3 regions of the Mesorhizobium newzealandense genome follow, and region 2 is predicted to be linked to each of the others. Evidence: riboswitches for the same ligand, from Rfam matches in the RefSeq annotation. Region 2 holds a riboswitch; each other region holds the start of a gene.
What was found. A riboswitch is a leader RNA that binds a small molecule or an ion and turns the genes downstream of it on or off. The one in region 2 is predicted to bind cobalamin.
Positions count from the first base shown of each region.

Region 1: linked by a shared signal. The riboswitch ahead of ACFSOZ_RS37155 (DUF1636 family protein) and the one ahead of ACFSOZ_RS21155 (aromatic ring-hydroxylating oxygenase subunit alpha) in region 2 are both predicted to bind cobalamin.
Region 3: linked by a shared signal. The riboswitch ahead of bluB (5,6-dimethylbenzimidazole synthase) and the one ahead of ACFSOZ_RS21155 (aromatic ring-hydroxylating oxygenase subunit alpha) in region 2 are both predicted to bind cobalamin.

Region 1 is NZ_JBHUGZ010000030.1:624,301-634,244, reverse strand. It holds gene ACFSOZ_RS37190 (phosphatase PAP2/dual specificity phosphatase family protein) at 1-1,030, shown strand, start outside; gene ACFSOZ_RS37185 (hypothetical protein) at 1,027-1,470, shown strand; gene ACFSOZ_RS37180 (lysophospholipid acyltransferase family protein) at 1,467-2,129, shown strand; gene ACFSOZ_RS37175 (phosphatidate cytidylyltransferase) at 2,129-3,064, shown strand; gene ACFSOZ_RS37170 (FecCD family ABC transporter permease) at 3,119-4,165, opposite strand; gene ACFSOZ_RS37165 (ABC transporter substrate-binding protein) at 4,241-5,188, opposite strand; gene ACFSOZ_RS37160 (ABC transporter ATP-binding protein) at 5,235-6,023, opposite strand; gene ACFSOZ_RS37155 (DUF1636 family protein) at 6,020-6,508, opposite strand; cobalamin riboswitch at 6,516-6,722, opposite strand; gene ACFSOZ_RS37150 (nucleoside hydrolase) at 7,006-7,980, shown strand; gene ACFSOZ_RS37145 (substrate-binding domain-containing protein) at 8,238-9,221, opposite strand; gene ACFSOZ_RS37140 (ABC transporter permease) at 9,290-9,944, opposite strand, start outside.
Region 2 is NZ_JBHUGZ010000014.1:91,319-101,262, forward strand. It holds gene ACFSOZ_RS21125 (diphosphate--fructose-6-phosphate 1-phosphotransferase) at 1-1,091, shown strand, start outside; gene ACFSOZ_RS21130 (MBL fold metallo-hydrolase) at 1,126-1,845, shown strand; gene ACFSOZ_RS21135 (DegQ family serine endoprotease) at 2,103-3,629, shown strand; gene ACFSOZ_RS21140 (molybdopterin-dependent oxidoreductase) at 3,781-4,392, shown strand; gene ACFSOZ_RS21145 (FAD-binding oxidoreductase) at 4,389-5,135, shown strand; gene ACFSOZ_RS21150 (FAD-binding oxidoreductase) at 5,201-6,301, opposite strand; gene ACFSOZ_RS21155 (aromatic ring-hydroxylating oxygenase subunit alpha) at 6,482-7,729, opposite strand; cobalamin riboswitch at 7,844-8,044, opposite strand; gene ACFSOZ_RS21160 (DUF680 domain-containing protein) at 8,550-8,747, shown strand; gene ACFSOZ_RS21165 (DUF680 domain-containing protein) at 8,824-9,030, shown strand; gene ACFSOZ_RS21170 (DUF680 domain-containing protein) at 9,108-9,344, shown strand; gene ACFSOZ_RS21175 (ABC transporter ATP-binding protein) at 9,432-9,944, opposite strand, start outside.
Region 3 is NZ_JBHUGZ010000030.1:141,003-150,946, reverse strand. It holds gene dxs (1-deoxy-D-xylulose-5-phosphate synthase) at 24-1,937, opposite strand; gene ACFSOZ_RS34810 (pirin family protein) at 2,080-3,000, opposite strand; gene ACFSOZ_RS34805 (DUF2277 domain-containing protein) at 3,035-3,301, opposite strand; gene ACFSOZ_RS34800 (exodeoxyribonuclease VII small subunit) at 3,413-3,664, opposite strand; gene ACFSOZ_RS34795 (histone deacetylase family protein) at 3,668-4,594, opposite strand; cobalamin riboswitch at 4,715-4,894, shown strand; partial or broken gene bluB (5,6-dimethylbenzimidazole synthase) at 4,995-5,654, shown strand; gene ACFSOZ_RS34785 (hypothetical protein) at 5,747-6,730, opposite strand; gene ACFSOZ_RS34780 (TetR/AcrR family transcriptional regulator) at 6,826-7,434, opposite strand; gene ACFSOZ_RS34775 (MFS transporter) at 7,556-8,779, shown strand; gene ribB (3,4-dihydroxy-2-butanone-4-phosphate synthase) at 8,833-9,933, opposite strand.

The DNA of each region.
Region 1 (9,944 bases), on a different contig from region 2:
CGCGCAGATCGTCGCCGTCGCCTGTTTCATCCTGTTCCCGCTGACCGCGACGTTCGTGCGGCCTGCAACGACCGGCCTGCCCGGCTTCCTGTTTGCCGTGCTTGGCGGTTTCGACAAGCCGTTCAACCAGGCGCCCTCGCTGCACATCGCTTTGCTGGTGATCATCTGGGACCACTGGCGCCACCGGCTCGGCGGCCTCCTCCTGCCGCTCTGGCATGGCTGGTGCTTCCTGATCGGCGCTTCGGTGCTGACGACCTGGCAACATCATTTCATCGACATCCCGACCGGCGCGCTGCTCGGGTTTTTCGCCCTGTGGCTGTTTCCGCGCTCCGGCGCGTTGCCGTTTTCAGCCGCTCGGCTGACCGGCGATGCGAAAGCGCGCCGGCTGGCGCTGTTCTATGCGCTGGGCGCCGTCCTTGCGCTGGCCGGCGCCGCGCTCGGCGCCGTCTTGTCCGCCACAGCGCTCTTCCTGCTCTGGCCGGCGCTGGCGCTGGCTATCGTCGCCTTCGCTTATTCCGGGGCCGGTGAAAAGGTGTTCCAGAAGACTGCGGAAGGCCATGTGTCCCTGGCAAGCCGCGTCCTGCTTTGGCCCTACCGGTTGGGCGCTGGTGTGAATGCCGCGATATGGACGCGCAAGCTGCCACCGCACGTCGCCGTCCGTGATGGCGTCTCTCTCGGTCGCTTTCCGACGGCAAGCGAGGCCAACGGCTTTGGCACGGTCATCGATCTTGCCGCCGAACTTGAAAAGCCGGCGGGGACAGACTGCCGCTGGATCAGCTTTCCGATGATCGATCTGTTGCCGCCGCCGGTAATAGTACAGCAGCAGGCCGCCAGCGCGCTTGAGAGCGCGCGCCGCGACGGCACTGTGCTGGTCTGCTGCGCGCTCGGTTTCCAGCGCAGCGCCGGCGTTGTCGCCGAATGGCTGGTGGCGACCGGCAGAGCCAGGACGCCGACGCTTGCCCACGAGATGCTGATGGCCACCGGCCGGCCGATTCATCTCGCCGCGGCCACGGAGCGGGCGGCGTCATGACGGGCAATGCCTACCAGGAACGCGCCGGTCGCTTCGCCCGCATGCTGATGCAGCAGGCCGCATGGCCGGCTGCGGTTGTGGTGACCGCCAGTATTCTTGTGCCCCTGGCTGCTTCGGCGCGCGGCGCTTTCGAGGCTTTGCGCGCGGCCATCCCACTGTCGGTCTCGGCCGCGAGCGCGGTTGCGGTGCTGGCGCTGTCGGCGCTTCTGGTGTTCGACGCACTGTTGTTCCGGCTGATGGCCAGCCACAAAGACGAGGCTTCCGGTGGCGCCGCGGTGGATGACATACTGGCGCGCATGCGCCTGAAACCTTCGCCGTCCACGACACGCCCGCTCGATGACCGCATGGCCGGCACCCGTCGCTTGCTGTTCAAACAGCGCGCAGCCCTGGCCCTGTTTGCCGCAGCGCTCCTGACGGCGGGGTTTTGGGCGCCGCGATGAACAAGCTTTCGCTCAAGACCTTCACCTTGCTGCAGACCGTAACCTCCGTCGGTCTCTCGGCGCTGGCCTGGGTGGTGACCGGGGTGCGTCCGATCTGGAATGGCAGTCTGCCATCCGACCGGCAGCGCATCTATTTCGCCAATCACACCAGCCATGGCGACTTCATCCTGCTGTCGGCCTGCCTGAGCGAAAAGGAACGCGCGATCACCCACGCGGTTGCTGCCGGCGAGTACTGGGGAAAGTCGCGGCTGCGCCGCTTCATCGCCGAGGACATGCTGTCGTCGGTGCTCATCAACCGGCAATGGACGAAACCTGAAGAAAACCCGATCGAGATCATGCTCTCGGTGCTCGACCAGGGCCATTCGCTGATCCTGTTTCCCGAGGGCACCCGCAACATGACCGAGGAGCCGCTGCTGGCCTTCCGCTCCGGGCTCTACAATCTGTCGATGGCGCGGCCTGAGGTCGAGCTGATCCCGTGCTGGATCGAGAACATGTCGCGCGTGCTGCCCAAGGGCCAGTTCCTGCCGGTGCCGCTGCTGTGCCGCGTCGTCTTCGGCGCACCGGTTGCGGTGGGCCCGGGCGAAGAACGCCGCGCCTTTCTCGAGCGCGCCCACGCCACGCTGCTGGCGCTCAACCCGCGTCCCGAGCGAGACGATTGATGCGCCACGAGATTTCCATTCTGATCATCGGCCTGCTCGCGGTGCTGACCACCGCCAGCATCATTGCCGCGATACTTTCGGCGCGGGCGCCCAAGCCGCTCAGTTCAACGCTGGTCAATCTCACGCAGCGCATCAACGCCTGGTGGGTGATGGTGGCGCTGATGACGGTCGCCTTCTTCTTCGGCCGCTACGGCATGACCATCCTGTTCGCGCTGATTTCCTTCGCGGCGCTGCGCGAATTCGTGACGCTGACGCATACAAGCCGCAGCGACCATTGGGTGCTGCTCGGCATGTTCGGCATCATCATTCCGTTTCAATACTGGCTGGTGTGGACCGCCTGGTACGGGCTGTTCGTCATCTTCATTCCGGTCTACTGCTTCCTGCTGATGCCGGCGATCACCGCGCTGCATGGCGACACCGAGCGCTTTCTAGAGCGGATCGCCGCGCAGCAATGGGCGGTGATGATCTCGGTCTATTGCGTCAGCCATGTTCCGGCGCTGCTGACCCTCAATGTGCCGGGCTTCGAAGGCCGCACCCTGTTGCTCATCGCCTTCCTGATCATCGTCGTGCAAGGCAGCGACGTGCTGCAGTACATCTTCGGCAAGCTCTTCGGAAAGCACCGTTTTTCGCCGAACGTCTCGCCGTCGAAAACCTGGGAAGGTCTGATCGGCGGACTGGTGTCGGCGAGCCTGCTCGGCGCGCTGTTGTCCTTCGTGACACCGTTCTCGCCGCTGCAGGCGGCAGCCGTAGCCTTCATCGCCTGCTCCATGGGCTTTCTGGGCGGGCTGGTCGCCTCGGCGATCAAGCGCGACCAGGGCGTCAAGGACTGGGGCCATCTGATCGAAGGCCATGGCGGCATGATGGACCGCACCGACAGCCTGGTCTTCGCTGCCCCGGTTTTCTTTCACATCGTGCGCTATTTCTGGACGGTCTGAGGCGGGAACTCTTGCCCATCGCGATAGGACCCATCGCGATAGGGCCCACCGCGATCAGAGCCGATTGCGGATGAGCATGGTGACGACGAAGAACGCTCCGACCGAGCTGGTGATGATGCCGATCGGCAGTTCCTGCGGCGGCAGCAAGGTTCGGGCGAGAAGATCGCTAACCAGCAACAGCACCGCGCCGAAGACCGCGCAGCTGGCAACCAGCCGCAGATGCAAAGGACCCGCCAGCGGCCGCGACAGATGCGGGATCATCAGTCCGACGAAGCCGATGACGCCGGCGACCGAGACCAGGATCGCCGTCGCGAACGCGGCGACGAAGAAGGTCATCCTGCGCATCCGCGCCACCGGCACACCAAGGCTTTCGGCGGCATTTTCGCCGGCCAGGAAAGCATCGAGCCGGCGGTGGTTCCATAGCGCATAAGCCAGGATGGTGCCCGCACCCAGCGCGCCGAGCCAGATGTTGTCCCAGCGTGCCAGGCCGAGCCCGCCCATCGTCCAGAACAGCACCGAGTGGGCGGCGCGCTGGTCGCCGGCAAAAACCAGGTAGTTGGTCAAGGCGGTGAACATGAACGACACGGCAAGGCCGGCGAGGATCAGCCGCTCCGGCCCTTGCCCCCTCACCCGCGCAACCAGCAGCAGGACGACGCCGGCAGCCAGTATGCCGCCGGTGAAAGCCGCGACCGGCAGCGTCCAGATACCAAAACTGTCGCCGAAGACGGTGATGACGGAAACCGCGCCTGCAGCGGCGCCGGACGACAGGCCGAACAGGAACGGATCGGCCAGATCATTGCGGGTCACCGTCTGCAGCAGCGCACCGACGACGCCCAGGCCGGCGCCGACGCAGATGGCCAGGATCGTGCGCGGCAGCCGCAGGTCGACGACGATCTTGCCGACCGGGCCGGACACGTCGTGTCCACCCAGTCCAATCGCATGGCCGAGCGAAGCCACGACGTCGGTCAACGGAATCAGCGTCGAGCCATAGGCGATCGACAGCAAGGCGAGAGCGGCGATCGCCGCCGCTCCCACCATCATGGCGAGTGCGAATGCCTTGTGTCGCAAGCCTGGAAATGCGTCGCGTCCATCAGGGCTCATGCGACGCACTTCCCGGATCTTTTCTTCATGCATGTCGTTGCCAAAAAACCGCAGCGCACTTTTGGGCGACATGCATCAAAATGCTTCCGGATGCATCGCCTTGGCGATCTTGTCGATCGCTTCGATGTTGGCGGGTCCAGGCGTCAGCTCGGCATAGCGCAGGGCGACGAAACGCTCGTTCTTGACCGCGTCCGTTTCTTTCATCGCCGGATGCGCCTTCAGGAAATCGAGCAGTTTCTTGTAGCCGCCGCCGTCCTGGTAATCGAGCAGGATGAGGAATTGCGGATTGCGCGAGGCCACCGTTTCCCAGTCCGTGTTGCCCCAGCTGGTGTCCATGTCGGCCATGATGTTGTCGCCGCCGGCGGCTGATATCATGGCGCTGGGGATGGCGAACTTGCCCGCGGTGAAGGGCTTGTCCTCGCCGGAATCATAGAGGAACACCCGCGTGCCCTTGCGGTCGCCGACCTTGGCGGTGATGTCGGCGAGCTGCGTCTTCCAGCCTGAAACGAGCTTTTGCGCCTCAGCCTCCTTGCCAAAAATCTTGCCCAGCTTTTCGACGTCGCCATAGAGCAGGTCCATCGAGGCGGCAGGGCGGTTCTTGTCGAGATGGACGCAGCTTTCCGTCAGCACCAGTGTCTTGATGCCATGCGGGGCAAGCGTTTCGGGCGTCACTTCGCCGCCCGGCTTCATGCCGTAGTACCAGCCGGCGAAGAAGAAATCGGGCTCGACCGCGACGAGGTTTTCAAGCGTCGGATATTTGGGAGCGAGTTCAGGGATCGAGCCCTGCTCGGCCTTGAATTCGGGGCCGACCTTGTACCATCCGGTGATGCCGGTCAGGCCGACGATCGACGGCTGCAGTTTCAGCGCGAAAGCCATCTCGGCCATGTTGAGATCATGGATGACGGCGCGCTTCGGCGGCGCGTCGAAAGTCAGCGGTTTGCCGCAACTGTCGACGGTCACAGGGAAGGCGAAAGCTGTCGAGGCCAGCAGCGAGAAGACGAGCGAAAAAGCGAGGCGTTTCAAGGGTATTGCTCCGTTGTTGAACAGGGATTGGGCGGAACGGCTTCGATCAGGATGTCGGCACGGCGCGGTTCGGCACCTCGAACACCGTCAGTTCGCGGTCTTCAGTCGGATGGCGCAGACGAAAGACGTCGACGCCGAACACCTCGCGGATCAGCTGTTGGGTCAGCGCTTCGCGCGGCGCGGCGAACGCTTGCAGGCGGGCATTGTTCATCACCGCGACCCTGGTAGCGAAGGGCGCCACCAGGGCCAGATCGTGCAGCACCGCGATCACCGTCATGCCGAAGCTGGCCACGAGTTCGAGCAGTTCGCCGCGGGCGCGCGGGTCGAGATGGTTGGTGGGCTCGTCGAGGAACAGAATTGTTGGCTCCTGCGCGATGGCGCGCGCCAGCTGGGCGCGCTGGCGCTCGCCACCCGACAGCGAGCCGATGGTGCGGCCAAGCAACGGCAGCAGGCCGGTCCGGCGCAGCGCGTCGACGACAATGTCGCGTTCGTCGCTCCTGCGCCTTAGCCCGGCGTGCGGAACCCGGCCAAGCTCGACATAGTCGATCACCGCCAGCCGCGGATCGGGCTGGTCGGTCTGGCCGACCACGGCGATCTGCAGTGCGCGCTCGGCGGCCGAAATCCTGTCCAGCCGGCGCCCGCCAAGCTTCACCTCGCCGGAACTTGGCCGCAGCATGCCCGACAGCATGCGCAGCAGCGTGGTCTTGCCGGCGCCGTTGGGGCCGATGATGGCGAGGCGATCACCTGCGCCCACCGAGAGGCTGACCGCATGGACCATATCTCGGCCATTCGCCATGGCACTGAGGTCACGCGCTTCGAGAACCGGCGCTGTCATCGGCTGTTTCCCGCCAGATTGCCCGGACCCGGGATGCGGGCCAGCGTCTTGCCGGCCAATCCCGCCGGGCGCTGTCCCGAATTGCACCAGCCATCGGCGAGCGAAGCATAGAGCTTGGCGAATCGCACGAGATCGCCGACATCGGCCTGCGCATCGATGGAGCCGAAGAGATAGGCGGCCTTGCCCGATGCCTGGAAGGCAACCGTCAAGGGCCGTGCACAGCCGGCCATGCAAGCCACGCCCTCGACAATGAAGCCATTTGCCACGGCGGGTTCATGGTGGGCCGAGAGCCGGGAACGTAAATCGGTGCACAGATTCTCACCCGACCTGATCCCTGTCGGGACGTCGCGGCAAAGCGTGCAGACAATAATGCGGTGAATACGATCGGTAGCGCCGTCCAACTTTTCCGTCTTTCTCGATTGGCGACGGAAGGAAGTTGGCGAATCGGCCGACAAGACCGACGTCCACGTCTCCTCCCGGCACACCCCGTCCGGTCAACTCATGCTGATGGCAGGTCTCCTGGCTCGCGGGTCGTGGCGCCATCCTGCCTTCCCAGCCTTGCCGGCCAGTGGCATTTACGGATTTTGCTCGCCGCTTACAGTTGCGGGGGCAGCCACGGCCTCGACCCTTGGGGATCTCACCGTGTTCCCTTTTCACCCCTTGCCTTGCGGCCAGGGGACCATCACCGGCCCAGCGTAGATTTCCATCGATCGCATCGCAATGGTTTTTTGCGACGTCGCTGCTCCATCTAAATGTAATAACATTACATTTGAAGCGATATTCCCCGACGATGTCAACCCCGCTTGTCGCGCAATACGGCGGCGGCAGTGGCAGCTGCTCGGAACGGGCTCGCCGCCGGAGGTAGAAGGTGGCCGGGGGGCAGAGCGAGTTGGCATTACGGTTGCCGAGGGCGAGAACCTTGACGGCGCAAGCGGCGGCAGTCTGTAGTCGCGGCAGGCTCGGCCGGCAGAGGAGGTGCCATATGGAAAAGATCATCCTGGACTGCGACCCTGGGCATGATGACGCTATCGCCATCCTGCTGGCGGCAGGCAATCCGAAGATCGATCTCCTCGGCATCACTACGGTTTCGGGCAACCACAATGTCGAGAACACCACGCGCAATGCGCTTTCCGTATGCACCGCCTATGGCATCAAGGTGCCGGTGGCGAAGGGCTCTCCCGGGCCGCTCCTCATCGATCAGGTGCTGGCCGTCGAGATCCACGGCGAGACCGGGCTCGACGGCCCCGTACTGCCGCCCGCCTCGTTCGAGCTCGACAAGCGGCACGCCGTCGACTTCATCATCGACACCGTCATGGCGCATGAGCCAAAGACGATCACTCTGGTGCCGGTCGGTCCCTACACCAACATCGCGCTTGCCGTGCGCAAGGACCCCCGCATCGTCGAGCGGGTGAAACGGGTCGTCGCGATGGGGGGAAGCTATACCAGGGGCAACATCACGCCCGCGGCGGAGTTCAACGTCTATGCCGATCCGGAGGCCGCCGACGTGGTGTTCCGGGCCAAATGGGACGTCACCATGGTGGGTCTCGACCTGACACATCAGGCGCTCGCCACCACGAAGCTTCAGGACCGGGTGCGCGCCGTCGGCGGCGAGATAGCCAAGTTCATCCTCGATATCTGGGAGTTCATAGCGACCACGCATGGGGGCCTCCTGCAGATCGAGTATCCCGCCGTCCATGACGCGTGCTGCGTCGCGGCTATGATCGACCCGACCGTCTTCACCACCGAGAAGGCCGATATCCGCGTCGAGCTTGCCGGCCGGTGGACCAAGGGCATGACCGTCTGCAATTTCGAGAAGATGGGTGGCATGCACCATTTCGGGGGCACGGCGAGCGAGCAGGTCGACTTCCGCCACACCGTGGCGATGAAGCTCGACCATCAAAAATTCTGCGATTTGATTGTGGATGCGCTGGAGCGTCTAACCAAGAACAAGGCGTGACCCGCACCCTTCGCGACGATACAGCAGGCAGCAAGAGACAACTGGGCGTTCTTCGGGCCAATCGGCGGGAAGGTAGGTCACACGACCGCTCGCGCTATGCGTGCCAACGATGTCTGCTTTGAGGAAGCGGTAAACTGATCTCTGCGACTGTCATCAGGCGCGAAGCAGCCATTCTTTGCAGGATTGGTCTTGCCTCCAAAACACAACAAGGCCCCGCGCGGGGCCTTGTCATATCCAACCTTAGTGGCTGGCTCCCCTCACTTCCCCATCATCTGCTTGGCATTTTCCGCCGTGATCGCCGTCGTCTCCACTGTCACTGTCGGCTCCACCGAAGTGGCGCAATCGAGCAGAATCTTCTTCGACATCTCGATCGCTTCCTTGGCACCGGTCGGATAGGTGAAGGTCGCCGCCCAGTCGCCTTTCGCTACCGCTTCGATGCCGCCGGCAGGTCCCGGCAAGCCATCGGTGCCGATGATCTTGACGTCCTTGCCGGCACCCTTGGCGGCAAGCAGCGCGCCGGCCGCCATCATGTCGTTGCTGGCATAAAGCACCTTGATGTCGGGATGCGCCTGCAGCATGGCCGAGAAGGCGGTCTGGGCTTTGTCCGGCACCCAGTCGGCGGCCTGCTCGGCCACGATCTGGATCTTGGCATTCTCCTTGACGCCGTCCTTGAAGCCGTTAAGCCGCTCGACCGCGGGCGTCGAACTCGGCAATCCCTGGAGCACCGCTGCTTCGCCGCCGTCGGGCAGCAAGGTCTTGGCGGTGTACTTGCCCGCCTCGAGCGCGATCTTGTAATTGTCGCCGCCGATGAAGGCGGTGTACTCCTTGCCCGGATCGCCGACCGTCTTGCGGTCGAGTTCGATGACCGGGATGCCGGCATCCATGGCGCGTTTGACCGCCGGCGTCAGCGGTGCCGCCTCGAAGGGCGAGATCAGCAGGATGTCGACCTTCTGGGTGATGAAATTGTCAACCTGCGAGGTCTGCGTGTTGACGTTGCCGGCGCCGTCGGCGATCTGCAGCGTGAAGCCTGGAACTTCCTTGGCCGCCGCCTCCAGCTCCTCGTTGACGTGCTGGCGATAGGGTTCGGCGTTGTTGGCTTGCGAAAAGCCGATGATGAACTGGCCATCCTTGGCGCAGGCCTTGACCATCGGGTCGGCAGCCTGGGCGGCTCCCGCGATGCACAGGCCAGCGCCTGCCAGAAGCGCGACTTTCTGGGCACGCCTTTGTCTTGTGGTTTTCATGCTCACTCTCCTCCTCGTCGGGCCGGGGGCCAGACCTTGGTTGACTTCCACTTGCTGCCGCATTCCTCCTAACGACCCAAACCCTCGCGGCGGCGAACGAGGGATTGAAGCACTGCCGCAAGCACGATGATCGCAGCGGTCGCGAGCAGCTGCATGGCGGGGGTGATGTTGTTGAGCTGAAGGATATTGGCGAGTGCGCCCAGCATAATGGTGCCCGCGACCGTGCCGACCATCGAGCCGGCGCCGCCGAACAGGCTGGTGCCACCGATGACCACGGCGGCAATCGCGGTCAGCTCGTAGCCCATGCCGTCATTGGCACTGCCAAAATTGAACTGGCCGGCATGCACGATGCCGGCCAGTGCGGCGGCAAAGCCGGTGATGGCGTAGACCGATATCTTGACCATCGACACCGGCACGCCGGAAATGCGCGCCGCGCGTTCGTTGCCACCAACGGCAAAGACATAGCGGCCGAAGCGCGTCGTGTTGAGCACGATCGTTGCGATTGCCGCAAAGACGATGAACACGATCGTCGCCACCGGCACGGTGTTGTTGAACAGCCGCTCGCCCAGCACCGCGAACACCGGTGGCGCCAGCCCCGGCCCGTCGCCATAGGAAATGTTGATGTACTGATTGCCCGAGACGACCAGTGCCAGCCCCCGCGCCGCCTGCAGGCCGGCGAGCGTCACGATGAACGGCTCGAGCCGAAAGCGGCTGGAGATGGTG
Region 2 (9,944 bases):
TGGAGATCCGCAAGCGGCATCCTGGCGCCAAGGTGCTGGGCTCCATCCACGGCGTGCGCGGCATTCGTGACGGCAATTATGTCGACCTCTCCGCCATTCCCGAAGACCGGCTGCGGCTGATTGCCGGGACGCCAAGTGCAGCACTTGGCTCGACGCGCGACAAGCCGGATGCCGCCTATTGTGACGTGATCCTCAACGGCCTCAAGAAGGCCGGCGCCGACGCCTTCATCTATATCGGCGGCAACGACACGTCGGGCACGCAACAGATCCTGACCGACGCCGCCGGCGGCAAGATCGCCTTCGTCCATGCGCCGAAAACCATCGACAATGATCTTGAGGAAAACGACCACACGCCGGGCTTCATCTCGGCGGCCGAGTTCGTCGCCGGCGCCTTCCTGTCCGTCGACCTCGATTTCCGCGCTCTGCCCGGCATCTATGTCGGCATCGTCATGGGCCGGCACGCCGGCTTCCTCACGGCAGCCGCCGCGGCCTGGCAACTCGACCCCGACAGCGGCCCGCACCTCGTCTATGTGCCGGAACGGCCGTTCTCGGCCGCCGGCTTCATCGACGACGTGCGCGCCACGCTCGATCGCCACAAGCGCTGCATCGTCGCGGTGTCGGAAGGTGTCAGCACCGCCGACGGCAAGGCGCTGGTCGAAAGCCTGGTGCCGCCAGAGAAGCTGGAGCGCGACGCGCATGGTAACGTCAAGCTGTCGGGCAGCGACCTGCCGGCCGCTCTCGAACGTGCGCTGGCCGAAGGCCTGCCCGGCAAGCGGGCCCGCGTCGATGCGCTCGGCTATATGCCGCGCGGCTATATCGGCGCCATCAGCGCGGTCGACGCGCAGGAGGCGTTCGATGCCGGCGCCTTCGCTGTCACCGTCGCCGAACAGGGCGGCGGCTCGGTGGCGCTGCAATATGACGGCACAAAGACGGTGTTGAAGAAGGTCCCCTTGAAGAACGTCGCCGGCAAGACCCGCCACATGCCCGACGATTTCATGAAGCCCGACGTCAATCAGCTGTCCGATGCCGGCATGGCCTACCTCAGGCGGCTGGTGCCGGAAAAGTACAAGGTCGGGAAGCCGTTCGTCTGATGCAGGCTCACAGGTGATGCCTGGCTCACACGTGATGCCGGGCTGGTTCAGCAAGAGTATCGTCGACGAAAAGACGACGATGCTGACCGAGCCGTTCGTGCATGACTACGTCCGCGCCAACATCTGGCATTTGCGCGGCCGCGATGTCGACCTGCTGGTCGATACCGGCATGGGCATTTGTCCGCTGGCGCCGGAGATCGAAACGCCGGCCGGCAAGCCGCTGCTGGTCGTCGCCACCCACATCCATCTCGACCATGTCGGCTCGCTGCACGAATTCCCGTTGCGGGCCGGGCCAAGGATGAGTGCCGCTCAGTTCGAGAGCATGGATGACACCGCGACCTACGCCTACATGTTCCACGATCTCGACGGTGCCGTCTCCAAACTGCCTGCGCCGGGCTGGAAGGCCGCCGACTATGCGATACCACCCGCGCCGCTGACACGGACGCTTGACGAGGGCGATGTGGTCGATCTCGGCGATCGTCGGTTTCGCGTGCTGCACCTGCCCGGTCATTCGCCGGATTCGATCGCGCTGTTCGACGAGGCCGATGGCCTGTTCTTCAGCGGCGACGCCATCTACGACGACACGCTGATCGACGACCTGCCGGATTCGGACCGAACAGCCTATCGCCGCACGATGCAACGCCTGCTCGACCTGCCGGTCCGCATCGGCCACGGCGGTCACGGGCCGAGCTTCGACGGCAAGCGCATGCACGAGATTGCAACGGCCTATCTCGGGCGAACCGGCGCGGTCTGATGCCTCCGCGAGGCTGGGAAGACGCCTGGCCCGTCGCTTGACGACATTGTGACCGGCCGCCGTCCGGAAATTAAATCTTCGTAAGGTCGCCTGAAAACCCTAAATCGGGCCAATACGCACCCTAGATGCAGGGCTGTCGATCCGGTCGGTTGCCGTGCCAGGCGAGACGGGCAATCGCGACCCTCGACACGCCGGATGGTCAGTTTCCAACGGAGGCGGCCACAGCGCAGGATCAACTCTCGCCCGGACAAACGACCATGTCAGATATCCTTCGCAGACATCGCGTCGCGGCCTTGCTGGGCGCTGCGCTGATCATATCCCCCTTTGTCATCTCTTTCGCCCAAAGTGCGGGCAACGCCGTTCCCACGACCCAGACACCTGTCGCCGGCATCACGGCACCCAACGGCTCGTTCGCCCCCATCGTGGCTGCCGACAAACCGGCGGTGGTGACGGTCACCACCGTCATGAAGGCACAGCCGGAAAGCACGGACGACGGCATGCCGCTCGAGAATTCGCCGTTCGACGAATATTTTCGCCAGTTCTTCGGCGACCAGGGCATGCCCTCGCCAAGGACACCGCCGCAGGAACAGGCGCAGCGCGCCGAGGCACTTGGCTCCGGCTTCATCGTCGCTGCCGATGGCACCATCGTCACCAACAACCACGTCATCGATGGCGCCTCTTCGATCAAGGTGACGCTCGACGACGGCACCGAGCTTCCCGCCAAGCTCGTCGGCCGAGACGCCAAGAACGATCTCGCCGTGCTCAAGGTCAAAGCCGACAAGCCGTTGCCGACCGTCAAATGGGGTGACTCCGACAGGCTGATGACCGGCGACCAGGTGCTGGCGATCGGTAATCCGTTCGGCATCGGCACCACCGTCACCGCGGGCATTGTCTCAGCGCGCGGCCGTGATCTGCACAGCGGCCCGTTCGACGACTTCATCCAGATCGACGCGCCGATCAATCATGGCAATTCCGGCGGTCCGCTGGTCGATGTGAACGGCAATGTCGTCGGCATCAACGCGGCGATCTATTCGCCCAATGGCGGCAGCGTCGGCGTCGGCTTCGCCATTCCATCCGACCAGGCCCAGAAGGTGGTCGCCAAGCTGATGAAGGACGGTTCCATCCAGTACGGCTATCTCGGCGTCGAGATCCAGCCGGTGACGCCGGATGTGGCGAGCGCCATCGGGCTCGATCATCCTGGCGGCGCGCTGGTTTCGCAGGTCAATGACGGCTCGCCGGCCGCCAGCGCCGGGGTCGAGACCGGCGACGTCATCACCAGCTTCGCCGGACAGGATGTGAAGGATCCCAAGGACCTGTCGCGGGCCGTCGCCGACGTGGCGCCCGGCGCCCGGGAATCGCTTGAGGTCTGGCGCAAGGGCAAGGCGGTGCAGATTTCCGTCGATGTCGGCCGCAACAGCGACGATGTGAAGACCGCGTCGGTGACCGACGGGTCCGGTGCGCCCAGCGCCGGGCAAGGCAATCGAGTCCCCGCGATGGGCCTTGGCCTGATGGACATCACGCCCGACATTCGCCAGCAGATGAGCCTTGCCGACAATCAGCACGGCGCGGTGGTTGCCAGCGTCAATCCCGACAAGGCGGCCGCGGCTTCCGGAATCCAGGCCGGCGACATCATTATCGCCGTCAATCAGGTGCCGGTGAAGAGCGCCAGGCAGGTTACCCAGGCGATTGCCCAGGCCGGCAAATCCGGCAGGAAATCGGTGCTGTTGCTGTTGGAGCGCGACGGCGGCCAGATTTATGTCGCGGTGCCGTTTGCCAATGGCTGACACTTAGCGCTCAATCGAGTGCAGGATCGGCGGCCTCGGCGACGAACGAGCCCGCCGATCCCGTTCGTCAAGATTTCGGTTGCCCGCCACGGTATCTTCGAGAAAACTGCATGAGGGCTGACAGATGGCCCGATACAGGGGGATTGCCGCAATGGTCACCCGAGGTTTCCTTTCCGGACGGCGCCCGCCGACCGACGGCGACGCGCGCATCCCTCCCGGGCAATATCTCGAGCAGGGATTTCCGGTCCTGTCAGCCGGCCCGACGCTGCGGGTGCGCACCGAGGAGTGGTCGTTCACGCTGAAGCACGGGCCGCGGCCGATCAAGAAATGGAACTGGGCCGAGTTCAACGCCCTGCCCTTGACCAAGATGACACGCGACATCCATTGCGTGACCGCGTGGACCAAGTTCGACACGCCATGGCAAGGCGTGCTGATCGACGATATTCTCGCCGATGCCGGCATCGAGCCGCCGACCGCCTTCACGCTGGCGCATTCGTTCGACGGTTACACCACCAATGTACCGACCAAGGACCTCACCGCCGGCAAGGCGATGGTCGCGCTGTATTACGAAGGCAAGTCGATCACGTCGGACCATGGCGGCCCGGCGCGGTTGCTGGTGCCGCATCTCTATTTCTGGAAATCGGCCAAATGGCTGAACGGCCTCCAGTTCACCGAGCGCGATGAGCCGGGTTTCTGGGAATTGCGCGGCTATCATATCTATGGCGATCCATGGCGTGAGCAGCGCTACACGAACGATCCATGAGCGACGAACAAGTGCCGCAGTCGCCATGGCAAACGGCCGGGATCGTCCGTATCGAAAAGCGCACGCCGCGCGTCACCAGCTTCTTTTTCCAGCCATCGCGGCCGTTCACCTACCGGGCCGGTCAGCATGTCGACGTCAGGTTGACAGCGCCGGACGGCTATCAGGCGCGCCGCTCCTATTCGATTGCCTCTGCGCCCAAGACGGACGGGGTGATCGAACTGGCGATCGAGAAACTCGACGATGGCGAGGTCTCTCCATTCTTCCACGAGATCGCGGCAGTTGGCGACGAAATCGAACTGCGCGGACCGCTCGGCGGGCACTTCATCTGGCCCGATGACGATGGCGGGCCACTTCTGTTGGTCGGCGGTGGCTCTGGCGTCGTGCCCTTGATGTCGATGGTCCGTCATCGCGTCGCGCGCAATTCGACGGTGCCCGTCGCTCTGGTCTTTTCAGCCCGGATCTGGGACGAAGTGATCTTTCGTGACGAGCTGATCGCCCTCGACGATCGCAAGGACGGCTTCGACCTGGTGCTGACGCTGACGCGCGAAGCCGCGCGCCGTCCAGCCGATTATTCGCGGCGGGTGGATGTCGCCATGATGGTACAATCCATGGCGCGGTTGCCCGGACCGCCTGATGTCGCCTTCGTCTGCGGCTCCAACGCCTTCGTTTCGGCCGCCGCCCGGGCGCTGATCGATGCCGGCGTTGCGGCGGAAATCATCCGCACCGAACGCTACGGAGTTTGAACGGACACGGTCCTTCCGAGAAGTTTCTCGTAGCCGCCGTTCCGAGGCTCGGCATCGCCCATCGGTCACGCCTCGATTTCGAGCGCCGAAAGCGGCTTTGAGCAACAGGCGAGGATGAAGCCGTCGTCGATCTCGTGGTCGAGGATGCCGCCATTGTGGCTCATCTCGACGGCGCCTGCGACCTTCTTCACCTTGCAGGTTCCGCACAGGCCGAACTCGCATGCGGCGGGAATCCGCACGCCGGAAGCCCGCGCCGTCTGCAGCACGGTCTGGCCGGCGACGCATTCGGCATCGACATCCGAAAGCGCGAAGCGGATCGGCGTCGCGGCTTCGACGATGACGGCGGCGCCGTCTTCCGCCGGCGACGTGAACGGTGCCGGGATCTCCTCCACGACAGGCGCCGCAAAGCTCTCCTGATGGTACTTCGTCATGTCGAAGCCGGCAGAGTCCAGCATGCCGCGCACGGCGCGCATGAAGGGATCAGGGCCGCAGCAGAAGATTTCGCGCTCGCGGAAATCGGGCGCCAGCAATGGCAGCCGGATCGCGTCGATGCGGCCCATATGTCCGAACCAGCCCTCGCGGCTCGACCGCTCCTCGATCATGAAGCCGAGCGACAGGCCGGGCATGCGGCTGCCCAGCAGTTCGAGCTCCTTGCGGAAAATGATTTCTTCGGGGCGCCGGGCGCAATTGACGAAGCCGACATCGGTCCATGGCGCGCAGTCGTTCAGCCAGCGCAGCATCGACATCATCGGCGTCACGCCGGAGCCGGCCGAAATGAACAGATACTTGGCCGCCGGGTGGCTGTGCAGCGAAAAGTCACCGGTCGGCCCATAGGCCTTCACATGCGAACCGGGCGTCAGATGGTCGAACATCCAGCGTGTGCCGATGCTGCCCGCTTGCGCCTTGATCGTCACCGCGATCGAGAACGGCCGCGATGGCGAAGACGACAGCGTGTAGGTGCGCATCAGCGGCCCATCGGCGGTCGGCAGTTCCAGCGTCACGAACTGGCCCGGCTTGTAGCGGAACCAGGTCTGGTTGTCGGAGCGGAAGGTGAAGGTCTTCACATCAGGCGCTTCGTCACTGACGCCGATCACTTCCAGCACCTGGAGCCTGTCGTTCCAGGGCGTCATCTGGTCGAGATGGCGATAGAGGCCAAGGTCCGTCATCGCATTCATCCTCTTGTCCCTTTTATTCCGTGCATGTCGTGATCCCAAAACCGCTGCGCACTCTTGGGCGACATGCACCAAAGCGCGTCGCTTCGAAACGGATTCATGCGACGCGCTTCAGGTCTTGTTTCCTTGCATGTCGTTGTCTCAAAACCAGGGGCCATTTTTGAGCGCCATGCACTAGGCAACGCTGCGCAGCGCCGGCCGGCCGCCTTCGGCAAGCCGCGGACCGATGAACGACGCGTACCATTCGACGAACTGGATTACGCCGCCCTCATGCAGCTCCGAATAGGGCCCTGGTTCGTAGGCGGGCGACAGGATGCCGAAGGCGTTTTCCTCGACGATGCGGCGGTCCTGGTCGTTGGTCTCGGTCCAGACATGGGTGAGTTCGGCGAGATCGTAGTCGACGCCTTCGACCGCATCCTTGTGGACGAGCCATTTGGTCGTCACTGCCGTTTCCGTGGCGCTGATCGGCAGCACGCGGAACGTCACCGCGTGGTCGATGAGGATGTGGTTCCATGTCGTCGGATAGTGATAGTGCATCAAGGTGCCGATCCGGTCGGCAGAGACGGTGTCGGAGAGGTTCTTCTTCACCGCCCGCTTGCCGTTCATGGTGTAGCTGACGGCGTCGCGCAGCAGCGGCGCGCGGGTGGCGCGGTACTGTCCGGCCGCATCGATGCGGAATTTGCTCGGCAGGCCGGCCGCTTCGCATTTCGCCCAGTGCGCAAGCATTTCCGGGTCGCTGTCGGCGCCCTGCACGCCGGTCACCGTCGGTGCCTCCGGGAACGTCTTGCAAAGCTCCGGGTGATTGCCGGCGCAATGGTAGCACTCGCGGTTGTTTTCCCAGACCAGCTTCCAGTTGCCCTTCTCGACAATGGTCGACTCGAACGCCACCTTGGCCTCGCGCAGCCGGTGCGGCAAAAGGTAGGGCTCGATCATCGCCCGCATCGGTGCGAAATCCGCCGGCTCCTTGGCCAGGCAGATGAAGATGTAGCCGCCGACACTTTCACAGGCGATCGGCTTCAGGCCGAACTGGCTCTTGTCGAACCCGTCTGCCATCTGCCGGGCAAACAACAGCCTTCCGTCCAGCTCATAGGTCCACTGGTGATAGGGGCAGACCAGCTTTGCCGCCGTGCCCTTGTCTGAATTGCAGACTCGGCTGCCGCGATGGCGGCAGGAATTGTGAAAGGCGTTGATATTGCCCTTCTGGTCGCGAACAAGCACGACCGGATAGTCGCCGATCTGCGCGGTAATGTAGCTGCCCGGCTTCGGCAGCTCGCAATCATGGCCGATGAACAGCCAGTCGCGATACCAGATCAGCTCCATGTCGAGCTTGAAATAGTCGGGATCGGTGTAAAAGGGCTGCTCGAGCGAGAAGCCGTTCCTGCGGCCCTGCAGCAGCCTCAGCATGTCGTTGCGCGCGTCCATGTCCTGTCCTCATAGCCAAGGACTGAACTGGTGGTGATGGAGGAAGGATCGGACGCAGGCCGGCGAAGCGCCGGACATGCACTATCCACCTCTTGACCGCCCACCGCGATCAGTCGAGTTCAAATATCTCGGGCTGGTTTCCGGGCTCTGGAGTGTCCTTGCGGACGGTCGCGACACCTTCCCAGGCGTTTGCCCAGTGGTCTCCCGTTGCGACTTGAACTCCACCACCGTTGCGGGGGCAGCGCCGGATTCTGACCGGCTTCCCAATTCTCCGCTTCGTCGTCACGAAGCGGCACCTGAGATGACATGATCTAATCACGATCGCGGGCGCGCCATCGGCATGAAAACGACATCGTATCCATGCGGCGCGACACGCATGCGAAATGCTCCGGCTGGCGATTGCGGAGCCGAAATCCGATCTCTTCGGCAGCCATAGCCGGCTGCAATCTCCTCGAATCCGACCCCTTGCCAGGGCCCAAGAAAGGTTAACGGTTTCGAAAAGTGACTATTAGCAGTCTCTAAAATCGAACCGAACGGTTCGTTTCTGTTGACGGTGCGTGCAGGACGGTGTGAACGCTGGGCCTCCGACACAGTTGGTGATCGGGGTGCCGATTTTACATAACTAATTGATATTACGAAGAAAAACAACTGGTGTAGACGCTCTTGGCACAATTTCAAGTGGCAGATTCTTGGTCCACGCGGAACAACTTCGTGATTGGAAATGGCTGGATGGCTTTCCCACATCGGGGCGGTCCGAACGACGCGATTTCATCCCAAGACACGCCGCTAGACGGACGGAAAGATACTGGAGTACCAAAAAATGAAAAAGATCATTCTCACTGCCGCCGCCCTTCTGGCCATTTCCGGCAGCGCCTTCGCTAGCGGTAGCGACCACTATGGTTCGAACGCCGCGGCGGCCACTGCTGTCGACAGCTCGCGCACCGCTTCGATCAAGAAGTCGGAACCGGCTGCTCAGACGCCTGTCCAGGGTAGCGACCGTAACCTCTTCGGCCACTAACGCCGATTCCCAGGAGGTGGCGGGCTCGCCCGCCGCCCTGGCAAAATCCAGAAATTCAAAATTCAGGAGAGCTGAAATGAACAAGATCCTTATTGCTGCCGCCGCCGTTCTGGCCATTTCCGGCAGCGCTTTCGCCGGAAGCGACAACTTTGGCTCCAACGGCGCCAACCAGCCTGCCGCCTCGGTCGACAACTCGTACACGGCTTCCACCAAGAAGTCCGAGCCGGCTGCGCAGACGCCTGTCACCCATGGCAGTGACCGCAACCTGTTCGGCAACAACTGACATCCGAAACTAGCATCCGACGGCGAGGCGGCGGGTCAACCTGCCGCCTCGAATTCGAAAATACCGGAGTATCAAAAATGAAAAAGATTGCTCTTACTGCCGCCGCTCTTCTGATTGCCGCCGGCAGCGCCTATGCCGGCAACGACAATGTTGGCGGCACCGACATCAACAAGCAGGCGACCGTCAACGTCGACGTCTCGAATACGGGCTCGATCCGCAACAGCGAATCGCCCGTCTACAAGTTGCTCAACTCGTCGGGCGACGTACAGAAGTCCGCCCCTCAGGGCAGCGACCGGAACCTCTTCGGCCGCTAACCAACAGCCGAAGCTGATCTCCAAACAGAGAGCGGCGGGCCCGTGCCCGCCGCTTTTTGCTTTTTATGCGCCTCCGATGTCCTGACCTCAGGCCGCCTTTGCTTCCGGCTGACGGAGCGAGAAGGAGTGCCCGTCGGCGTCGAAGATGTGAAGGTCGCTGGCGTCCGCGCTCAGCCGCAGCGTCGCCCCGCGCTTGACCTCGACATTGCCTGGCATCTTGGTCACCAGCGGCAGGTCGGCGCGGCCGATGTCGACATAGACAAGTTGGACCTCGCCGAGCTGCTCGACATAGTCCACCGTTCCCTCGAACAGATAGTCCGCGCCGCTGGCGATCGTCAGGTCCTCCGGCCTGACGCCGAAGCTCACCGAAGCACCGTTTGCCGATGCCGGCGTGGCGATCGGTACCGTCGCCTTGCGGCCGCCGACATGGCTGACGACGGTCGGGTTTCCAGTCTTGTCGATGGTCGCCGGCAGGATGTTCATGGCCGGCGAGCCGATGAACTGGGCGACGAACAGATTGCCGGGCTTCTTGTAGAGATCCATCGGGGTGCCGACCTGCTCGATATGGCCTTCCTTGAGCACCACGATGCGGTCGGCTAG
Region 3 (9,944 bases), on a different contig from region 2:
ATTCAAGCCCTTGAGATTTTGATTCAGGCGCGCTGGGCGCTGGCTGTATGGCCGAGGGCGACGAACACCGTGCGCACGATGCCGGCGGCATCTAGACCCGCATCGGCGTACATCTTCTCCGGCTTGGCGTGGTCGCTGAACGCATCGGGCAGCACCAGGGGGCGCACTTTCAAACCACTTTCCAGCAAGCCCTCATGGGCTAGAAACTGCAGCACGTGGCTGGCGAAGCCGCCGACGGCGCCCTCCTCCACCGTCACCAGAACCTCGTGCGAGCGAGCCAGCCGGCGGATCAGATCCTCGTCGAGCGGCTTGGCGAAACGAGCATCGGCGACCGTGGTGGAAAGCCCGGCCGCGCCAAGCTCCTCGGCGGCGATCAGGCAATCCTGCAGCCGGGTGCCGAAGGACAGGAGGGCGACCTTGCTGCCTTCCCTAACGATACGGCCCTTGCCGATTTCGAGAACCGAGCCACGCTCCGGCATGTCGACGCCGACACCGTTGCCGCGCGGATAGCGGAAGGCGATCGGGCCGTCATCATAGCTCGCCGCGGTGCGCACCATGTGGCGCAGCTCCGCCTCGTCCGCCGCCGCCATCACCACGAAACCCGGCAAGGTTGCCAGGAAGGTGGTGTCGAAGGCGCCGCAATGGGTGGCGCCATCGGCGCCGACGAAGCCGGCGCGGTCGATGGGAAAACGCACCGGCAATTTCTGGATCGCAACGTCGTGGACGACCTGGTCGTAGGCGCGCTGCAGGAAGGTCGAATAGATCGCGGCGAACGGCTTGTAGCCTTCGGTGGCGAGACCGGCGGCGAAGGTCACCGCGTGCTGTTCGGCGATGCCGACATCGAAGGTCCGCGACGGAAACGCTTCGCCGAACAGGTCAAGGCCGGTGCCGCTCGGCATGGCGGCGGTGACGGCGACGATGCGGTCATCCTCACGCCCTTCCTGGACCAGGCTTTCAGCGAACACCTTGGTGTAGGCCGGTGCGTTGGCCGGCGCCTTGGCCTGCGCGCCGGTGATGACGTCGAACTTGTTGACGCCGTGATACTTGTCGGCGGCGGCCTCGGCCGGCGCATAGCCCTTGCCCTTCTGGGTGACGACATGGATCAGCACCGGGCCTTCGCCATTGTCGCGGACATTCTTCAGGACCGGGATCAAATGTTCCAGATTGTGACCGTCGATCGGGCCGATGTGATAGAAGCCGAGCTCCTCGAACAGCGTGCCGCCGGTGACGTAGCCGCGTGCGTGTTCGACCGCCCGCGTGATCGCGCGGTCGGCGCGCTTGCCGAGATAAGACGACAGTTTCTTGCCGAAGTCGCGCAGGCCGACATAGGTCTTGCCCGAGGCCAGACGCGCCAGATAGGCGCTCATCGCGCCGGTCGGCGGCGCGATCGACATGTCGTTGTCGTTGAGAATGACGATGAGCCGGGCATCGAACGCGCCGGCATTGTTCATCGCCTCGTAGGCCATGCCGGCCGACATGGCGCCGTCGCCGATGACGGCGATGACGTTGTTGCGGCCGCCGGAGAGGTCGCGAGCGGCGGCCATGCCGAGGCCGGCCGATATCGATGTCGAGGAATGAGCGGCGCCGAAGGGATCGTACTCGCTCTCGGCGCGGCGGGTGAAGCCGGACAGGCCGCCCTCCTGGCGCAAGGTGCGGATACGGTCGCGGCGGCCGGTCAGGATCTTGTGCGGATAGGCCTGATGGCCGACATCCCAGATCAGCCGGTCATCCGGGGTGTTGAAGACATAGTGCAGCGCCACCGTCAGCTCGACCACGCCAAGACCGGCGCCAAGATGGCCGCCGGTGCGGGATACCGCGTCGATCAGCTCGGCGCGAAGCTCGGATGCCAGTTGCGGCAGTTCGCTCTCGGCAAGCGTGCGCAGGTCGGCCGGGATGCGGACCTTGTCGAGGAGCGGCGTATGTGGCGTTGCGTTCACGGGTAGGCCTGCTCGGGCTTTCTGTTCATGGGCGGGATAGGCCGCCGGCCGGCGAAAGTAAATGCGTGTCAGTGACGCGGATCAGGCTGTGGTTCTAGCTGTTGGGCATGATCTCTTCCGAAAACCGGTTCGGGATCATGCCCTAGCTTTCCGGCAGCGGGATGAATTCTTCCTCATCGCCGGGAACGATATCGAAGCGGCCCGTCTTCCATTCCTGCTTGGCCTGCTCGATGCGCTCCTTCGACGACGAGACGAAATTCCACCAGATGTAACGCTTCGAGCCGAGCGAGGCGCCACCGAACAGCATGAAATGCGCGCCAGTCTGCGACGACACAACGATCTCGTCACCCGGCCGGAACACCAGCAAGCGCTCGGCCGGGAAAACGTCGCCTGAAATCGAGACCTCGCCTTCGAGCGTGTAGATGGCGCGCTCTTCCGCGTCGGCGGGAATCTTTACGCTGGCACCGGGCGCCAGGCGCAGATCGGCATAAAGCGTCTCGGAGTCGGCCCTCACCGGGGACCGCAGCCCCTGGAAATCGCCGATGACGATGCGCCCGCTGACGCCTTCGGCATCGATCTCGGGAAGTCGAAGTGCCGCGGTGTTTTCGAACACCGGGGCCACTTCTTCCTTGCCGTCCGGCAATGCCAGCCATGTCTGCAGGCCCGAGACCGACATCGGCGCGCCACGCAACTCTTCGGGCGTGCGTTCCGAATGAACGATGCCGCGGCCGGCGGTCATCAAATTCACGTCGCCGGGCTGGATGACCATTTCGGTGCCGAGTGAATCGCGATGCCTGATCTTGCCGTCGAACAGGTAGGTCACCGTCGACAGACCGATATGCGGATGCGGACGGACATCGAGCGCCTGGCCGGCGCGCAGGATCGCCGGGCCCATGCGGTCGAAGAAGATGAAGGGCCCGACCAGCCGCCTTTTGGCGGTCGGCAGCGCGCGGCGCACCTGGAAACCGCCAATGTCCTTGGCGTTCGGGATGACCATCAGCTCGATCTGGTCGCTGGCAAAGGCATCGCCGACTTCAGGGTCTTTCCCAGGGAAGAAGCTCATGCACTCTCCTTGTCAGCGGCCGTGCCTACTTGCGTCAGGCAAAACGGACCGCGGCTTTTGCCCGCGCCTTGGCCGCCACCTCTTCGCGATTGCGGGGATGCTGATGGGTTTCGAGGGAATCGAGAAGCTCACGCGCCGATGCCGCGATGGCCTCGACGGCGTGGTCGAACGCGTGCTGGTTCTGTTTCGAGGGCCGTGTCGTTCCGCTCAATTTGCGGACAAACTGAAGCGCGGCGTCGCGCACCTCGTCATGGGTTGCAGGCGGATCAAAATTGAACAGGGTCTTGATGTTTCTGCACATCGTTTCCGAACCTCCTCTTCCTGAAGCCGTTTCAATCGAGACGAATTCCATCCTCGATCATGATCATGTCCAAAAACCGGTGAGGCAAAGACCATCGTTCGGGAGCATGCCTCAGTCGGCGTCGAGCGGCTCCGTTCCAACAGGCTTGCCGTCGCGCGACAGCCTGATCTTCTCGACCTTGTCCTCGGCGGCCTTCAGCAACCGGTCGCAATGTGCCTTCAGCGCCTCGCCGCGCTCGTAGATGCGGATCGATTGGTCGAGCGGCACGTCGCCACGCTCCAGATCATCGACGATCTTCTCCAGCGCGTCGAGTGCCTGTTCGAAGCTCATCGCCATGATGTCTTCGTTGGTCTCACCAGCCATCATTCATCCTTTCATCAGTCGCCCGACATGGGCGGCGACCGAAAATGCCAGTCCCTGCAGATCGTAGCCACCCTCGAGCAGGCTGACGAGCCGGTTGCCGCTGTGGCGCGTGGCGCGCTGCATCAGCTGGCCGGTCGCCCAGTCGAAATCATCCTCAGTCAGGTTGATTTCGGCCAATGGATCGCGGTGATGCGCGTCGAACCCGGCCGAAATGATGATCAGGTCCGGCGCGAAATTGTCGAGCGCCGGCAGGACCCGCGACAGGAAGGCGTCGCGGAAAACCTCGCTGCCGGTCTGCGGCGCCAACGGTGCGTTGACGATGTTGCCGGCGCCGGTCTCGCTCTTTGCCCCGGTGCCGGGATAGAGCGGCATCTGGTGCGTCGAGCAATAGAGCACCGTCGGATCGTCCCAGAAAATATCCTGCGTGCCGTTGCCGTGATGCACGTCCCAGTCGACGACGGCGACGCGCTCGACGCCATGTTTCCTCTGTGCATGGCGCGCCGCGATCGCCGCCGTGTTGAAGAGGCAGAAGCCCATGGCCGTGGTCTTTTCGGCATGGTGGCCGGGCGGCCGGGCGGCGACGAAGACATTGTCGGCGCGGCCTGTGAAAACGTCGTCCACGGCAGCGTTGGCAGCACCAATCGCCGTGATCGCCGCCTGCCAGCTCTTCGGGCTGGCGGTGGTGTCGGCATCGATGCGGGCAATGCCAGTGTCGGGAATGGATGCGCGGACGCGGGCGACGAAATCGGCGGGATGCGCGTAGAGGATGGTGGCCTCGTCGCCCTCCGGCGCCTGGACACGATCGAGCGTGGCAAAAGCCTCGTCGTCGAGCACCCGCTCGATGGCGCGCAAGCGGTCGGGCCGCTCGGGATGGCCGGGCGGCGTGATGTGCTCGAGGAAGATCGGATGGCTGTAGAGACGGGTGGTCATCACCCTAATCTAGTGACCCGGATCGACAAAGGCCATGCGCAGGCGGTTGATGACTGGGGAAAATCACGCCTGCGTCCTTTGGTTTCGCTGCAGGCATTGGCGTCGTCAGCGCTTCGGCGTAAGGTCGTGTCGCTGCCTGGTGCCCGCCGCAAGCGGGAGAATCGGGAACACGGTTAAATTCCGTGGCGTGCCCAACGCTGTGAGGGGGACCGCGCCGGTAAATGCCACTGTCGATGACGGGAAGGCACCGGACGCGGGTTGATCCCGAGCCAGAAGACCGGCCTGGCAGACATCGTCATCCGCATGGTCAGGCGGACGGCATCAGAGCGATGTGCCTCCACTTGCACGCACAAAGTACGCTTTGACAGTTGGAACTGCTGCAATCGCAAGGGGACACGCGATGCCGGAACACATGACCGCTCCAGTTGGCGACGGATTTGACCAGAGTGCGCGCGATGCGGTTTACCACGCCATGTTCACGCGGCGCGACGTCCGCAGTCATTTCCTGCCGACCGCGCTCGACGATGACGTTCTGGCGCGGCTGCTGCTTGCGGCCCATCACGCGCCCTCGGTCGGCTTCATGCAGCCGTGGAACTTCATCGTCATTCGCGACGCCGAGCGACGGCAGAAAGTGCGCGACCTGTTCCTGGCGGCGCGCGAACAGGAGTTGCCAGCCATCGCGGAAGAGCGACAGGCGCTCTACCGCAAGCTCAAGCTGGAAGGCATCTGCGAAAGCGCGCTCAACATCTGCATCACCTGCGACCGGCAGCGCTCGAAGGGTTCGCCGCTGGGGCGCTGGCACAATCCCGAGATGGACCTCTACAGCACGGTCTGCGCGGTGCAGAACTTCTGGCTGGCGGCGCGCGCCGAAGGTGTTGGTGTCGGCTGGGTCAGCATCATCGAGGCGCAAGCGTTGAAAGACCTGCTGTCAATTCCCGAGCATGTGACGCCGGTCGCCTATCTCTGCGTCGGCCGCGTCTCGGAGTTCGCGCCAAAACCGGACCTTGAAACGCATGGCTGGGGACGCCGCTTGCCGCTGCCGGAGCTGATCATGAGCGAGATTTTTTCCGGGCAAGGCGAAGTGCCGCTCAAATCGACCGTAACGCGCCTCAACGCCGTCGGCGCCGCACCGGCGACGGCGGCCGCCGCTGATCAGTGTGTCGCGCCGGCCGTACCCCAGCGCGAGCCGTCGAAGGAGGCCAGCGCCTTGTCCTTGAGCTCGCTGAACTTCGACGACGCCTCGGCCAGCCGGGCGTCCCACTCGGGATCGGGCACCTGGCCCTCGATGGTCCTGAAATAGACCTGCATCAGGCAGGCGATGGCGAAGGGTTCGATGAAGGCGGCCTTGAAGGCCCAGGCGAAGACGATGGCGAGCACGAAGGCCCAGCCGGCGAGTTGCCCGGGCATGAGGAAAAGAATGGCGCCGGCAGGCGCCAGCATCAGCAGGAAGATGACGAAGGACACCCCCCACATGATGACCGCCAGCCAGACGGCGTTCTTGACCATGGTCTGGCCGTTCTGGGCGTAGAGCACGACGCCTTGCCGCGCCGTCTCGAACGGCGAGGCTGAATTGATGCGGATGTTGTAGCCCAGGATGATCTCGTCGACATAGGTCAGAGACAGGCGGATCACCGTGTTGATGAAGGAGACCAGGCCGCCCAAGCCCGGAATTGGCAGGAAGGCGGCGATGCCGCCGATCAGGCCGGTGATGGCGCGGATGGCACCCTTGACCAGCTGGTCGACGACGAAAAGGATGTTGGCCTCGGCAAAACGCCGGGTGACGATGTCCTTGGCGTAGGCAATTTGGTCCTGGCCGTCGGGAATGTCGCGGCCGTCGATCAGATGGACCATGACGGCGATATGGCCGGCCTTGACGACGTAGAGGATGTATTCGCGGATCCAGTAGACGGCGATCGAGACGACGCCGAAACCGACCACGCCGCCCCAAAAGGCAAAGGACAGCGGGCCGTCAGGATCGGTGGAGATATGGCCGACGCCATAGCCAACGGAGGCGCCCGTACCGGTCGCAATGATGTAGGCCAGCGTGATGCCGAAATAGACGATCATGCGAAAGAGAATGAAGGGCCAGGTCCGCGTCATGATGGACACTGACCTGCCGATATCGAAATCCCACATGCCCCGAATCTCCGCTTCAGAGATGGCGCGAGAGGATGCGCTCAAACCGGCTATTGTCAATTGCGGGCAATGGCGCCGAACCGCCTATGTGGATTTCAGTTCGGCTGCGGATCGGGCTTTTTGAGCAGGCCTTCGAGCAGTTGCTTGAACGCCGTCACCACCTTCTTCGACGTCGCTTCGGGGTCGCTCGAATTGGCGATCCGTTGCGCCGCCTGACTGCTCGCCCCGTTGATCAGCCGCGAGGCGGTTTCGGGGTCGAGGCTGGGGACGACAACCCCCTCCTCCTGCAACGTCGTCAGATGGCCGGTCATTGAAGCGATGCACGCATTGGCATTCGGCCATTGTGCCGGATCCCCCAGCACGGCCGGGCCGTCCCGGAACATGATGCGCTGGATTTCCGGCTCCAACGCCATCTCGATATAGGTCGTGCATTCGTCGACGAAATGCTGCCAGCGGGTCGGCGCTCTCGACGCCACTTCGTTCACGTGCGCCGCCATCTCGCCGTCGATTTCGGCGATGACCGCCTGCAGCAATCCCTTCTTGTCGCCGAAGTGATGATAGAGTGCGCCGCGCGTCAGCCCGGCCGAGGCAGTGAAATCATCCATCGAGGCCTGGGCATAGCCGATCGTACCGAAGGCATGGCGGGCCGCCGCGATCAGCTTGGCGCGGGTCTCGGCGATCATTTCCTTGCGAGGTTTGTGCATGGCTTCTGGACCTATTAACATACGCACCGTATGCCAATTGACATACGCGGCGTATGATCTATCTAACAATCATACGCTTCGTATGTAATTGTCGAATCTGCCTTTGTCGAGGAACCGGACCATGCAAAATCCCTATTCGGAAATCTTTCGCGCTCCCGGCGCCAAGGGCTTTGCAAGCGCGGGCTTCATGGCGCGCCTGCCGATCGCCATGGCGCCAATCGGCATCGTGGCGATGCTGTCGCAGACGCGCGGCGAGTACTGGCTGGCCGGCGCCGTTTCCGCGACATTCGCGCTGGCCAACGCTTTCGTGGCGCCGCAAATATCAAGGCTCGTGGATCGCCTTGGCCAAACACGGATCGTCGTGCCAACCACCATCATCTCCGTGCTCGCTTTCGCGGTCCTGATCGCGGCAGCCAATCAGGACTGGCCGGTATGGACGCTGTTCGTCTCGGCACTGCTGGCCGCGGCCATGCCCAGCATACCGGCAATGGTGCGCGCGCGCTGGACCGAGATTTTCCGGGGGCGGCCCCAGATGAACACCGCGTTTGCCTTCGAGTCGGCGGCGGACGAGCTGGTCTACATCGCCGGGGCATCGCTGTCGGTGGGCCTGAGTGCCGCCCTGTTCCCGGAAGCCGGAATGCTCGCGAGCACGCTGTTCCTTGCCCTCGGTTCGGCGGCCTTCATCCTGCAGCGTTCGACCGAGCCGCAAGTGCGGCCGGCGGAACCGGGTTCGCGCGGCTCGGCAATCCGCCTGCGGCCGGTGCAGATCATCACCTTCGCCCTGATCTTCATCGGCGCAACCTTCGCGACGACGGAAGTGAGCACCGTGGCGATCACCAAGGAGCTTGGCCAGCCGGCCGCCGCAAGCCTGGTCATCGGTGTCTACGCGCTGGGGTCGTTCGTGCTCGGCATCATCGTCGGGGCGCTCAACCTGAAAATGGCCCTGCAGCGTCAACTTGCTATCGCCGTCGCCGTCATCGCGCTCACAGCGCTGCCGTTGCTCGCCGCCGACACGGTGCCGCTTCTGGCGCTGGCCGTCTTCGTCAGCGGCGTGGCGATCTCGCCGACCTTCATCACGGCCTTCGGCCTGATCGAACGGCACGTGCCGGAAGCGATGCTGACCGAGGGCATCACCTGGGTGACCACAGGGATCGGCATCGGCATGGCGCTGGGCTCGTTCGCGGCCGGCTCGGTGGTCGACGCGTTCGGTGCGCAGAACGGGTTCTGGGTGTCGGTGGCTTCAGGCACGATCGCGCTGGCCACCGTACTGCTTGGCCAGCGCAGCCTTGCCACGCCAGAGTGCGACCTGGACGGGTGCGAAGCAGCTGCTGTTCCGGCGGAATGATCCCTGAAGCGCCCGGTTTCGAACAGACCGGGCGCTATCCCAGCGGTTGCCCTTCAGAGAATCTCGGTCTTGGCGATATGGATGCCAAAACCCTCAAGACCGACATAGTGGCGTTCGCGCGAAGCGATCAGGTTGATCGACGAAATGCCGAGATCCTTGAGGATCTGTGCGCCGAGACCAATCTCGCGCCACTCGTTCTCACGGCGGCGCGCCTCTTCGTGATCCTCGCGATCGGTCGAAGCCGGCCGCTTGCGTTCCTGATGGGCGACGCCAACCGAGCCCTCCCGCAAATAGACGATGACGCCGCGCCTGCGCTCGCCCATCGCCTTCATGATGCCGTCGAGCCGATGGGTGGTGCCGAAGACATCGGTCACCACATCCTCGGAGTGCAGGCGCACCGGCACCTCCTCGCCGTCGCGGATGTCGCCGAAGACAATGGCGACGTGATGCATGGAGTCCCAGGGCAGCGTGTAGGTGAAGACCTGCGCCTTGCCGCCGAGCGTGTCGATTTCGGAGCAAGCCACGCGTTCGACCAGTGTTTCCTTGCGTTGGCGGTAGGCGATGAGGTCGGCGACCGAAACCTGTTTGAGGCCATGCTCCTCGGCAAAGGCCGAAACCTGCGGGCCGCGCTTGACGGTGCCGTCGTCATTGACCAGTTCCGAAATGACGCCGACCGGCGCCAGGCCGGCGAGCTTGCACAAGTCAACCGCGGCTTCGGTATGGCCCGAGCGCATCAGCACTCCGCCCTCGCGCGCGATCAGCGGGAAGATGTGGCCGGGACGGACGAAATCCGAGCCGCCGACATTGCCGTTGGCGAGATTGCGCACGGTCAGCGTACGGTCCTCGGCCGAGATGCCGGTCGTCGTGCCATGCTTGAAATCGACGCTGACGGTGAAGGCGGTGGTGTGGGCGGAATCATTGTCGGCGACCATCGGCGACAGGTTGAGCCGCTTGGCCTCCTCGCGCGGCATCGGCGTGCAGACGATGCCGGAGGTGTGACGGATGATGAACGCCATCTTCTCCGGCGTGCAATGGACGGCGGCGACGATCAGGTCGCCCTCGTTCTCGCGCCCATCATCGTCCATGACGACGACGATCTCACCGCGTTCAAAAGCGCGCAGGGCTTCGACGATTTTCTTCTGATCGTAAGGCATAGGCGCTCGTT